Regions from separate parts of the Ornithinibacillus proteolyticus genome, predicted to be linked through region 3. Evidence: riboswitches for the same ligand, from Rfam matches in the RefSeq annotation. Region 3 holds a riboswitch; each other region holds the start of a gene.
The links. Region 3 has a riboswitch for S-adenosylmethionine ahead of ssuE (NADPH-dependent FMN reductase). Riboswitches for the same ligand answer to the same signal wherever they lie in the genome.
Positions count from the first base shown of each region.

Region 1: another riboswitch for S-adenosylmethionine. It lies ahead of metK (methionine adenosyltransferase); the one in region 3 lies ahead of ssuE (NADPH-dependent FMN reductase).
Region 2: another riboswitch for S-adenosylmethionine. It lies ahead of AAIB49_RS05905 (methionine ABC transporter ATP-binding protein); the one in region 3 lies ahead of ssuE (NADPH-dependent FMN reductase).
Region 4: another riboswitch for S-adenosylmethionine. It lies ahead of AAIB49_RS05370 (methionine ABC transporter ATP-binding protein); the one in region 3 lies ahead of ssuE (NADPH-dependent FMN reductase).

Region 1 is NZ_JBCPXV010000062.1:5,180-8,373, reverse strand. Features, by position in the region: gene pckA (phosphoenolpyruvate carboxykinase (ATP)) at 1-1,311, opposite strand, end outside; SAM riboswitch class I at 1,506-1,612, shown strand; gene metK (methionine adenosyltransferase) at 1,734-2,930, shown strand; gene AAIB49_RS17920 (gamma carbonic anhydrase) at 2,974-3,194, opposite strand, start outside.
Region 2 is NZ_JBCPXV010000008.1:55,730-58,923, reverse strand. Features, by position in the region: gene gcvH (glycine cleavage system protein GcvH) at 1-365, shown strand, start outside; gene AAIB49_RS05915 (toprim domain-containing protein) at 526-882, shown strand; gene AAIB49_RS05910 (thioredoxin family protein) at 902-1,216, shown strand; SAM riboswitch class I at 1,299-1,412, shown strand; gene AAIB49_RS05905 (methionine ABC transporter ATP-binding protein) at 1,577-2,599, shown strand; gene AAIB49_RS05900 (methionine ABC transporter permease) at 2,592-3,194, shown strand, end outside.
Region 3 is NZ_JBCPXV010000013.1:38,195-41,388, reverse strand. Features, by position in the region: gene AAIB49_RS08330 (LLM class flavin-dependent oxidoreductase) at 1-587, opposite strand, end outside; SAM riboswitch class I at 686-793, opposite strand; SAM riboswitch class I at 916-1,025, shown strand; gene ssuE (NADPH-dependent FMN reductase) at 1,188-1,730, shown strand; gene AAIB49_RS08320 (YitT family protein) at 1,791-2,597, shown strand; gene AAIB49_RS08315 (cation:proton antiporter) at 2,789-3,194, shown strand, end outside.
Region 4 is NZ_JBCPXV010000007.1:60,325-63,518, reverse strand. Features, by position in the region: gene AAIB49_RS05380 (glycoside hydrolase family 3 C-terminal domain-containing protein) at 1-107, shown strand, start outside; gene AAIB49_RS05375 (glycoside hydrolase family 30 protein) at 247-1,695, shown strand; SAM riboswitch class I at 1,806-1,917, shown strand; gene AAIB49_RS05370 (methionine ABC transporter ATP-binding protein) at 2,021-3,046, shown strand; gene AAIB49_RS05365 (methionine ABC transporter permease) at 3,036-3,194, shown strand, end outside.

The DNA of each region.
Region 1 (3,194 bases), on a different contig from region 3:
ATTTCCTACACCATAAGATCCACCAGTCCATCCAGTATTAATTAGGAATACATTTGTATTATATAAATCAATTTTTTCACCTAGCATCGTTGCATAAGTTGCAGGCGATAATGGAAGGAAAGGTGCTCCAAAGCAAGCTGAAAATGTTGCTTGTGGTTCTGTTACACCACGTTCTGTTCCAGCTAGTTTACTAGTATATCCACTTAAGAAATGATACATTGCTTGTTCTTTTGTTAGTTTACTAATAGGTGGTAGCGTACCAGATGCATCAGCAGTTAGGAATACAATCGTATTCGGATGTCCTGCAATGCTTGGATTTACTATATTATCTATATGTTCTAATGGATAGGCAGCTCTAGTATTTTCTGTTAAGGAAGTATTATCGAAATTAGGGATACGTGTTTCTTCATCTAACACTACATTCTCTAATACAGAACCAAACTTAATGGCGTTGTATATTTGTGGTTCCTTTTCTTCCGATAGGTTGATACACTTTGCATAACAGCCACCTTCTATATTAAATACACCACTAGAACTCCAGGCATGTTCATCATCACCGATTAGCTTCCGGTAAGGATCAGCTGATAATGTTGTTTTTCCAGTTCCAGATAAACCGAAGAATAAAGCAACATCCCCCTCATTACCTACGTTTGCTGAGCAATGCATAGATAAAATGTTTTGCTCTGGTAATAAAAAGTTCATGATAGAGAAGATGGACTTTTTGATTTCACCTGCATACTCTGTTCCACCGATTAAGATAACTTTGTGCTTGAACGACACCATGATAAACGCTTCTGAGTTAGTACCATCAACACTCGGATCAGCCTTAAAGGTTGGAGCAGAAATTACAGTAAATTCTGCTTGATGATTTGCTAATTGCTCCTCTGTTGGACGAATGAATAATTGTTTCGCAAATAAATTATGCCAAGCAAATTCGTTGATTACTTGAATTGGTAATTGATAGTTGTGATCAGCTCCAGCAAATCCATCAAATACAAATACTTCATCTTTTTGCTTTAGGTGCTCCATAACTTTTGCATATAAGGATTCAAATACTTTTTCTTCAATAGGTTGATTTACAGTACCCCAGTCTACTTTACTTTCGGATATGGAATCCTTTACAATGAACTTATCCTCTGGGGAACGGCCAGTATATTTACCAGTAGTAGCGAGTACAGCTCCTGTATTTGATAAGACCCCTTCATTTCGTGAAAGGACTTTTTCAACTAATCTAGCAACAGATAAGTTTTTCTTTGTAGTTTGCTGGGACAGAAGTTCTTCCAATAATGAGGTTTTCATTACTGTATTCATTAAAATTACCTACCTTTATTTATGAGATTCAATACATTTATTTCCTGAAATTAATTATTAGTATAACACATTTAAATTAATAGTCCATACTATTTATTGTTTTTATTGTATTATTTTATTAAAATTACGTGACAGTGTATTATACAGTTGACATAGGACAATAGCTTCAGTTAATCTACAATAGAGCGGATACTCTCTTATTCAGAGTTGGTGGAGGGACAGACCCGATGAAACCCGGCAACCATCACATTTGTGAAAAGGTGCTAACCTGAAGCAAGGAAAATTCCTTGAACAATAAGAGCGAAAGGCTAGTAAACCCTTTCCTCATGTAAGAAGGAAAGGCTTTTTTTATTGATTAAGGATATACTATCTGATAGATATTTGAGTTCCGTAACAAAGAAATAGAGGGAGGATTTAGCCAAATGGCTAAGAATCGTCGATTATTTACTTCTGAGTCAGTAACAGAAGGTCATCCAGATAAAATATGTGACCAAATTTCCGATGCAATTTTAGATGAAATTTTAAAAAAGGACCCGCTAGCTAGGGTTGCGTGTGAAACGACCGTAACAACAGGATTAGTACTAGTTGCTGGAGAGATTACCACATCAACCTATGTTGATATCCCACAGGTTGTTAGACAAACCGTTAAAGATATCGGTTACACTCGTGCGAAATATGGATTTGATGCTGATACTTGTGCAGTTCTAACTGCTATTGATGAGCAATCACCAGATATCGCAAGCGGGGTAAACCAAGCGTTAGAAGCACGTCTTGGAAAAATGACAGAAAGTGAAATTGATGCAATCGGAGCAGGGGACCAAGGATTGATGTTTGGTTTTGCATGTAACGAAACAAAAGAATTAATGCCGTTACCAATTTCTCTAGCGCATCAACTTTCTAAACGGCTAAGTGATGTTAGAAAAGACAATACGCTCGCTTATCTTCGTCCAGATGGAAAAACTCAAGTAACCGTTGAATATGATGAAAAGGATCAACCGGTAAGAGTTGATACGATTGTCATTTCTACACAGCATTCACAAAGCGTTACATTAGAACAGATTGAAAAAGACTTGATCGAGCACGTCATTAAGCCAGTAGTACCTGCAGAATTATTAGATGATGAAACGAAATACTTTATTAACCCGACTGGAAGATTCGTTATTGGAGGTCCACAAGGGGATGCAGGTTTAACTGGTAGAAAAATAATTGTCGATACGTATGGTGGCTATGCACGTCATGGTGGGGGTGCTTTTAGTGGGAAGGATCCTACAAAAGTAGACCGTTCAGCTGCTTATGCCGCTCGTTATGTTGCGAAAAATATTGTAGCTGCTAAATTAGCTGATTCATGTGAAGTTCAGCTTGCATATGCAATCGGTGTTGCAGAACCGGTTTCCATTTCCATTAATACGTTTGGTACCGGAGTAGTAAGCGAAGAGGTATTAGTTAATGCTGTTCGCAATATATTTGATTTACGTCCGGCTGGAATTATCCGCATGCTAGATCTACAAAGACCTATCTATAAGCAAACTGCAGCATATGGTCATTTCGGTAGAACAGATGTAGAATTTCCTTGGGAAAAAACCGATAAAGTAGACGCGTTATTAGCACAAGTTAAATAATGTATGTAAAAGGCTTAGAACCCAGTGTTCTAAGCCTTTGCTATTAGGAAAAATCAAGCCCTAAATCAGTATGATACTTATAATAATGTCCTTTTTCAACATAGGATTTGCGAACTCGTTCCATCTCTTGATAATCCGTGTCCGTTAGTTCGCGAACTACTTTAGCAGGGCGTCCCATAACTAATGTATGAGGTGGAATTTTTTTGCCAGGTGGAACTAGACTTCCCGCACCAACAAAAGCATGTTCCCCAATTTCTGCCCCGT
Region 2 (3,194 bases), on a different contig from region 3:
TATTATATTCAAAAGAACATGAATGGGTAAAAAAAGAAGGTAACACTGTTCGTGTAGGGATTACAGACTTCGCTCAGGACGAATTAGGTGATATCGTATTTGTTGAGCTTCCAGAGGTTGGAGATGAAATACAAGTTGATGAGCCTTTTGGTAGCGTTGAGTCTGTAAAAACAGTGTCTGAATTATATGCGCCAATTAGTGGGAAAATTGTCGAAGTAAATACAGATTTAGAGGATAGCCCTGAGCTTGTAAACGAAGCTCCATATGAAGGTGCATGGATGATTGTCATCGAGCCTAGTGATGAATCTGAGCTTGATAATCTACTTTCGCCTGAGGCATATAAAGAAATAATCGAACAAGAATAATATGTTAAACATCTAAGACTGACTTTTTTCCAAGCTTTACGGAAAAGAGTCAGTTTTCATTTCAAAAATATCCAGCTCTAGGCGTCAATCCCGATGGAGATTATGTTCACCTATTTGTGTTTGGACGCCTTACGCTCTAATCATATGAGGGGGATCTACCATGATTTCACATCAAACTGAACGTGTTATAATTGTTGAGGGTTTAACGGATAAAAGGCAACTTGAGAAAGTTATTAATGACCAGATTACAATTATTTGTACGAATGGAACGTTTGATATAGAACGTTTTGATGAAATGCTAGAAACCTACCAGTTGGATGAAAAGGATGTTTATATCTTTGTTGATGAAGACAAATCTGGGATGAAGCTTCGGAAACAACTTTCCCTTGAGTTACCTCATGCAGAGCATATTTATGTTAGTAGTGAGTATCGAGAAGTAGCTGCTACCCCAGAACGAATTTTAGCAATGCTTCTACTTGGTAAGCAAATCGCTGTTAATCCCCATTATTTAGTCTAGCTTTCAAGTAGGTGATAAATTGAACGAGATTTCCAAAGAAGTTCTTGAACAACAAGAATATTTACTGTATATATATACCCCTTTTTGTGGTACTTGCCACATAGCCAGGACAATGCTAGATAAGATAGAAGCAGTGCATCAAGAGAACATATTTTATGAAATGAATGCTTCTTTGTATCCGGATTTCATGCAAGACAATAAAATCGAAAGTGTTCCTTGTCTTGTCATAAAGAAGGATCATGATATTAAAGAAAAAATCTATGCATTTCAATCGATTGGGAATATATATCGTTACCTTTTAGAATATCAACCAGAATTATTTCGAGATAAATAATAAATTATATTGCATTTTTTTATTGACACGTCTATATACTGATGATATAGTAAATTCTGTTGAAAAATTGAATAATGTAAATCTCTTATCCAGAGCGGTGGAGGGAAAGGCCCTATGATACCGCGGCAACCTTCAAACTTTCGTGTTTGAAAAAGGTGCCAAGTCCTACAAAGCAATTGGCTTTGAAAGATGAGGGAACGTTAGGATTTAATAATTACTATTACGTCTTTCTGTTCTCTTACAGAAAGACGTTTTTTATTTGGAAAGGGAAAAATCAATTCTTATCATGACGTGATATAGATACGAATATATTTATGCATTTCCGAAATTAGTACATCATAGAAAGAGGAGGGATATGGAATGATATCTATTAAAGATCTGACAAAAGTATTTCGCTTTGATCAGAAAGAAATCAAAGCAGTGGATAATTTAAGTTTAACCATTGAAGATGGTGATATATTTGGTGTGATTGGCTATAGTGGTGCGGGAAAAAGTACATTTATTCGTTTGCTAAATCGTCTCGAAGACCCTACTTCTGGTCAGGTATCCATTCAAGGCAAAAATATAACGGCAATGAATAAGAATGAACTAAGAATTGCTAGACAGGATATTGGGATGATTTTTCAGCATTTTAATCTTCTATGGTCACGTACAGTTCGTGAGAATATTGCATTTCCATTAGAGATTGCTGGAGTTCCTGTAAAAGAAAGAGAAGATCGAGTAAAGGAACTAATTGAGCTTGTAGGACTTGCTGGAAGAGAGAATGCATATCCTTCTCAATTAAGTGGCGGGCAGAAGCAGCGAGTTGGTATTGCAAGAGCAATTGCGAATAATCCTAAAGTGTTATTATGTGATGAAGCAACCTCTGCATTAGATCCAGAAACAACGGATTCCATATTAGACCTTTTGGTGGATATTAATGAAAGATTAGGACTTACCATTATATTAATTACCCATGAAATGCATGTTATCAAGAAAATTTGTAACCGAGTTGCTGTGATGGAAAAAGGAAAGATTGTGGAGCAGGGGGATGTGCTAGATGTGTTCCTCAAACCGAAGCAGCCCGTTACTAAGAAATTCGTCGAACAAGTGATGGGTGACTCAGATGGTGATTTGAGTCAATTATTAGATGTTTATACAAGCGGAAGGGTTGTTCGTTTACATTTCGTCGGGGATTCTGCAAATCAAGCTTTAATTAGTCAGTTATCTAAGGAATTTGAAATTGAAGTCAATATTCTTCAAGGAAAAATTACGCAAACTAAACTTGGTGCTTATGGGACCCTAGTAGTACAAATTAACGGAAGTGACCATGAAATAAACAATACAATCCAATATATTACGGAAAAAACCACTGTAGAAGTGGAGGTTTTAAACCATGCTTAATGAATTATTTCCTAATGTAGTAATAGAGAAATTACTAGTGGCAACGGGTGAAACGTTCTATATGACCCTTTTAGCCTTAGTTGGGACGGTTATTTTTGGAATAATATTAGGACTTTTACTTTATTTAACTTCAAATGGTGGACTTTGGGAAAATAAAGTATTGAATTTTATTGTAGCCACAATCGTAAACGTATTTCGAGCTATTCCGTTTATTATTCTTATATTGTTATTGATTCCATTCACTAAATTCTTAATCGGAACCATTAGGGGGCCTAATGCTGCGACTCCAGCGTTGATTGTAGGTGCAGCCCCGTTTTATGCAAGGTTAGTAGAGATTGGATTGCGTGAGGTTAATAGAGGCGTTGTCGAGGCAGCACAGTCAATGGGCGCTAAAACAAAAACAATCATTTTTAAAGTGTTGTTACCGGAATCCATGCCAGCTCTTGTCTCTGGTATAACAGTAACTGCTATTGCATTAATAGGATATACGGCGGTAGCTGGTGTTATCGGTGCAGGTGGCCTTGGTGACTTTGCCTATTATCATGGATTTGTACGACGTGACTTTGATGTCGTGTTTGTATGTACCGTTTTAATT
Region 3 (3,194 bases):
GATGAAATGACTTGTTTCCCTTTCTCACTTTCGCCACCCGCATATAAAATTGGGTTTGGCCGTTGGACAGGTTTAGGGGAAAGCTTGGTGTTCTCTATTTGATAAAACTGGCCCTGATAGGAGAAGGTTTCCTCCGTCCATAATCCTTTCAAAATCTCAATAAACTCTGCTGTTCGGTCATATCTTTCATCATGTGCGGTAAAATCACCACCATATTGCTTCGCCTCCTCGGCCCACCAGCCAGAAACAACATTTAAGGTAAAGCGTCCATTACTAATATGGTCGATGTTTGCCGCCATTTTTGCTGTAACAGCTGGATTATGAAACACGGGACGAACCGCTGTCATGATCTCGATTTTTTCTGTTACGGCTGCTAAAGCTGCGGCTAGAGACCATGCCTCTAAGGAATCCTTGTCTGTGCCTTTAATATCATTCAAGTAAAGCTCCGCAATTAAGGTAGTATCATAGCCCCATTTTTCTGCTGATTGAATTACTTTCTTTGCATAGTCAAACGTTGGTGGCATCTTTTCATCCTCGACATTACGTAACCACCCGCCAAAAATCGGTAACCAAAATCCGTACTTCATAAAACTTCCTCCTCATCCACTTGTGTTCTATCTGTAAAACAAAAAAATCTCCTTCCCTAGATAGGAAAAGAGATGACGACTAAAAATAAGTATGCACTCTCCTATCTTCCAAGCAATTGCTTGATGGAATTGGCACAGTATTCTTATGAAAGAACCTGTTGCCGAGGCTTCAAAGGGCCATGTCCCTCCACCTCTCTTGATAAGATCAAAAATTATTTGATTATTTCCTCTATCATAAAGTAACCCTTTCCACCTTGTCAATCATTAATTCCTACTTGACTGATAGGAATTGTTCGAATAGAATATAACAATAATTGCACACCACTACTTCTTATCAAGAGAAGTCGAGGGACCAGGCCCGATGACGCTTCAGCAACCTCTGATATATCATGTCAGAAAGGTGCTAATTCCGACGAGATTATTCTTGGGAGATAAGAGATTACATACAACAATGTAAAATCCCTTTATTCTCATTAGAAGAATAAGGGATTTTTTTGCTGATAGTAAGTATATGCTAAGAAAAAACACATTCACGAAAAGGGCCGAATGTGCGTTTTCTAATGAATCAATGCAAGGAAATAGGAAAGGATGAGAATAGGAATGAGTGAGATTGTGATAATTTCTGGTAGTACTGCTACATTATCTGGCTCTGAGCAGGTATTACGTTATTTCGGGAGCCTATTACATGAGAGACAATTTTCAGTCACCCATATGTCGGTAAAGGATGTAGCCTATCAAGATCTTTTTGACATGAATATAAACAGTCCAAAAATAAAACAAATGACAGCATTAATCGAAAATGCCCACGGTATCCTGATTGGGTCACCTGTTTATAAGGGAGCTTATTCCGGGGTGTTAAAAGCATTCATTGATCTTCTGCCACAGGATGTGTTGAAGCATAAGCCAGTCCTTCCGATTATGACTGGTGGGAGTCCTTCCCATCTTTTAGCCCTCGAATATACACTGAAGCCACTATTAGCCACATTAAAGGCGCATAATTTAAAAGGCCTCTACCTATTGGATCAAACAATCAATAAACAGAGGGAAATACCAATAGTAGATGAGGAAACCATACAGCGAGCAAGAAAACAGCTTGATTATTTCTGTAAATTAGTAGTTCACAGGCAGACAACGCCCATTTAGATGATTCAGCAGAATTTTAACTAAAGATACTAATTTACATACACTAGGGAGAGTTACATCATGAAAAATATAATCGTCATCATCGGATCCTTTATTGTTGCATTTGCCTTTAATTTCTTTCTGGTCCCTTTTGGTATCTTAAGTAGTGGCGTTAGCGGGATAGCTATTTTGGTTGGGCTCATTACACCACTTGATATCGGAATTCTGACCTTTATCTTTAATTTACCGTTACTCTTATTGGGCTATGTTAAATTAGGGAAGAGGATTACCGTGAATACGTTGATTTGTGTCGTGTCCCTATCTTTCTTTTTATATATTTTACCGGTAGTTGCGATAACGGATGATATTTTGCTTTCAACCATCTTTGGAGGAATTATTGGTGGAATTGGAGTCGGTATCATACTGAAATATTCCGGAACCTCTGGTGGTCTGGACATTATCGCGATTATTATTTCCCGTAATAGTAATATTAGTGTAGGGCTACTGCTTACCGGAATGAATGGTATCATTGTCCTCTTATCTGGTGCTATCTTTAGCTGGGACATTGCATTATATACCCTTTTATCTATTTATTTGACCGGGAAAGTTATCGATGCGATTCACACCAGTCATATCAAACTGACCATGCAGATTGTGACATCAAAAGGAGATCAAATTAGAAAGGAATTACTGCAATCCGTTTATCGTGGGATTACGATTACGGAGGGATTCGGTGGTTATACAGAAGAAAAGAAACAAATTCTAATGATGGTCGTGACCCGTTATGAGACCGTGAAAATTAAAGAAATCGTTCGTCAACACGATGACAAAGCGTTTATTAACATCTTTCAAACCGTTGAAATTGATGGTGAATTTGCAAAGAACTAACGAAAGAACTCGTCTGCCCTGCTTCCTTTTCTATTTTCACCCTAATAGAAAAGGAATTTGGGGATAAGATGTTAGTAGTCGTATTCATTTTTCTATGTTAGCAAAAAAATAAAACATTACATTAGCTATTGAACGAAGCCAGTGATAAAATACGCTTATTCATTACATATAACATAAGAAGGTGACTAGATATTCATACAGAATTTGTACTCATTAGTATTGTTATTGTCATTTCACTCGGTATCTTATCACAATGGTTAGCCTGGAGAATTCAATGGCCATCTATTGTCATCATGTCTGTTGCCGGATTATTAATTGGTCCGGTATTCGGATTAATTAATCCGCAAGAAGCGCTTGGGAGTCTTTATAGTCCCATTATCTCGCTTGCAGTGGCATTAATTTTATTTGAAGGTAGTACAAGCTTAGATGTACGGGAATTAAAGGGGGTATCGAAGTCGGTATTCCGAATCGTCACGTTTGGTACTACGTTAGCCTGGATTGGTGGCTCCTTAGCTGCTCATTTCATTGCAGGACTTAGTTTAGAAATATCGTTTATTATTGGTGGCCTGTTTGTCGTAACAGGTCCTACCGTTATTA
Region 4 (3,194 bases), on a different contig from region 3:
GGGATGAAGACAAGGGTGAATGGGTAACACCTAAAGGAGAAGTCCCAATTTATGTAGGTAGCTCTTCAGAGGATATACAACTAAAAACAACGATTACGATTAAGTAATATAATCTGAAGTTGGGGTATCTCATACCCCAGCTTTTCTTTATATGCTAGGGAGAATAAGGAAAACAAGGGAGACAATCAGCTTTTAAAAGGGAATCTTTTCTTATAGCTATCATTCTTTAAGATAGGAGGGGTTATAATGCGTAATAAAAAGATAGAGATACTAATGCTATTAACCGGTATCTTAGTAGTGATCATTTTAATCGTTATGCTAAATGCTCCTTCGGCAAATAGTGTTGATATATGGTTAACCACATCAGATCAAAGGAACTTACTCACTCAACAAGAACCATTAGTGTTAGAGGACATCAAGGAAACAGATGTACCTATTATTCAAGTTGATCCCAATGTTTCGTTTCAGACAATGGAAGGTTTTGGGGCGGCGGTTACTGGGTCTTCTGCTTACTTGATCAATCATGAAATAAGCTCAGAGCAAAGAGAAGCACTCCTGTATGACTTATTTTCTAGTGAGGGTATTCGCTTAAGCTTTATTCGTCATGCCATAGGAGCTTCTGATTTTTCAGTTGATAGGGACGGTAACCCGCTAAGCTACACCTATAATGATATGGAGTCAGGAACGGATTATGAATTAGAGCATTTTTCTATAGACAACGATGCGGATGTTATCAGTCTGATACAAGATATTCGTACGATTGATAATCAGGTTAAAATAATGGGTACGCCTTGGACTGCACCAGCTTGGATGAAATATAGTAATCAGTTAAACGGTTCCTATTTGAATTATGAAGATGAGCGTGTTTATGAAGCGTATGCGAACTATTTTGTAAAATACATTCAAGCCTATGAAGACAACCAGATTCCAATTGATGCTATTACGATTCAAAATGAACCAGAGCATACCTCGGAGTCCTACCCTACTATGAGTATGAATGCTGAGGAGCAAGCGATGTTTATTAAACAATATTTACAACCGGCATTTTCACAACATGATATTCACACCAAAATTTTAGCGTACGACCATAACTGGGAGAATGCCTTTGATTATTCGAACAAGATTCTTCGTGATGAAGAGGCTAATGCATATACGAGTGGCATCGCGTTTCATTGCTATGAGGGAGACCCTGAAAGTATGTCGAAGGTGCATGAAGCATATCCGGACAAGCATATCTATTTGACAGAGTGTAGTGGTGGTGATTGGAGCGCAGATTTTGGCGATAACCTAAATTGGTATATGTCGAATCTTATTATTGGTGGACCTCGGAATTGGGCGGAAGCAGTACTACTATGGAATATAGCACTTGATTCTAATGGCGGACCAACGAATGGGGGATGTAGTGATTGTCGCGGTGTTGTGACAGTAAATAAAGAAGCAAATGAGGTGTCAAAAAACGTCGAATATTATGCCCTTGGTCATGCTAGTAAATTTGTAAACCCCGGTGCAGTCCGAATAAGTACTACACATTATCAAGGGAAACTAGAAACAGTTGGGTTTCAAAATCCTGACGATTCAATGGTTCTAATCGTAGCCAATACAAGTGATCATTCTGAAACATTTCAAGTCAATTACCAAACCGAATCCTTCACTTACACAATCGAACCGAATAGTGCTGCCACGTTTACATGGTAGGACAGGGACGAGAGATTCTTTGAACAATTTTATTAAAAAAGATTGACATCTAATTCATTAGGTACTATAGTATTTATCATAACTTACAACTACATAAATATTGAATTTTCTTCTTATCCAGAGAGACCGAGGGATCAGGCCCTATGAAGTCTCGGCAGCGGGTTAATGTAAATTAACACTGTGCCAATTCCTGCAAATGTACGTACATTTGAAAGATGAGAAGGAAGTCGTTTCAGTTTATATTTTGAGACCTTCCTTTTTTCTATGGATAAGAAAAAAGGAAGGTCTTTTTCGTTGTGAATGAATAAAGGAGTGGCGTGAGTATATGATTGAATTTCGGAATATATCAAAAACCTTTAAAATTGGCAATCGTGAAGTAAATGCCGTTAAAAATGTATCTCTTTCCATTCAACAGGGAGAGATATTCGGAATTATAGGCTTTAGTGGTGCAGGGAAGAGTACCTTGTTACGACTAGTGAATTTATTGGAGACGCCGACCAATGGTGTAATTGAAGTGCAAGGCATCAATATCGGATCACTCTCCCAAAAGGATGTCAGAAAGCTTCGCAGTAGAATTGGCATGATTTTTCAAAACTTTAACCTATTCGCTTCTAGAACAGTCGCAGGAAATGTGGCATATCCACTGAAGCTTGCTGGTTGGTCTAAAAAAGAAATCGATAAAAGAGTAAGCGAGCTACTTAGCTTTGTTGGCCTTACCGATAAGGCGAAAGATTACCCAGAGCAGTTATCTGGTGGGCAGAAGCAACGAGTTGGGATTGCGAGAGCACTAGCTACCTCTCCAGATATATTAATTTGTGACGAGGCAACATCTGCCCTAGATCCTGATACAACAAGTGAAATTCTTCGTCTTCTCAAAAAAGTAAATAAAGAATTAGGGATTACGATTTTGCTGATCACCCATGAAATGCATGTTATACAGGAGATTTGTGACAAAGTTGCGGTGATGGAGAATGGTGAAGTGATTGAAACGGATTCAGTCTTTAATGTATTTACCAATCCACAGCATCTTACGACACAGCGCTTCATCCAATCCGTACAGCAAGACAGACCATCGGCTTCATTATTAAGGGAATGGAGAAGAAAAGGTGGAAAACATTTATATCGCGTTATCTTTAAAGGCGAAGTTGCCAGTGATCCAGTCTTATCTCGAGTAACTAGAAAATTTGATGTGGATGTCAATATTGTATACGGATCTGTCCGAGAACTTCAGGAGAAATTATACGGAAACTTGCTTGTCTCGTTTGAGGGACAGGAGGAAAATATATCTTCTGTTCTTTCAGCACTACAGCAAGATGTAACAGTAGAGGAGTTGAATGTAAATGAAGGTTGATTGGAGTACATTTTGGCCGCGAATAATGGAAGCTACTGGGGAAACAGTTTTAATGGTTATTATGACACTTGTTCTAGGTTCCATCCTGGGTATAACGATAGGTTTACTTTTATTTGTAACAAGAACAGGTAATATTTTGGAAAATAAG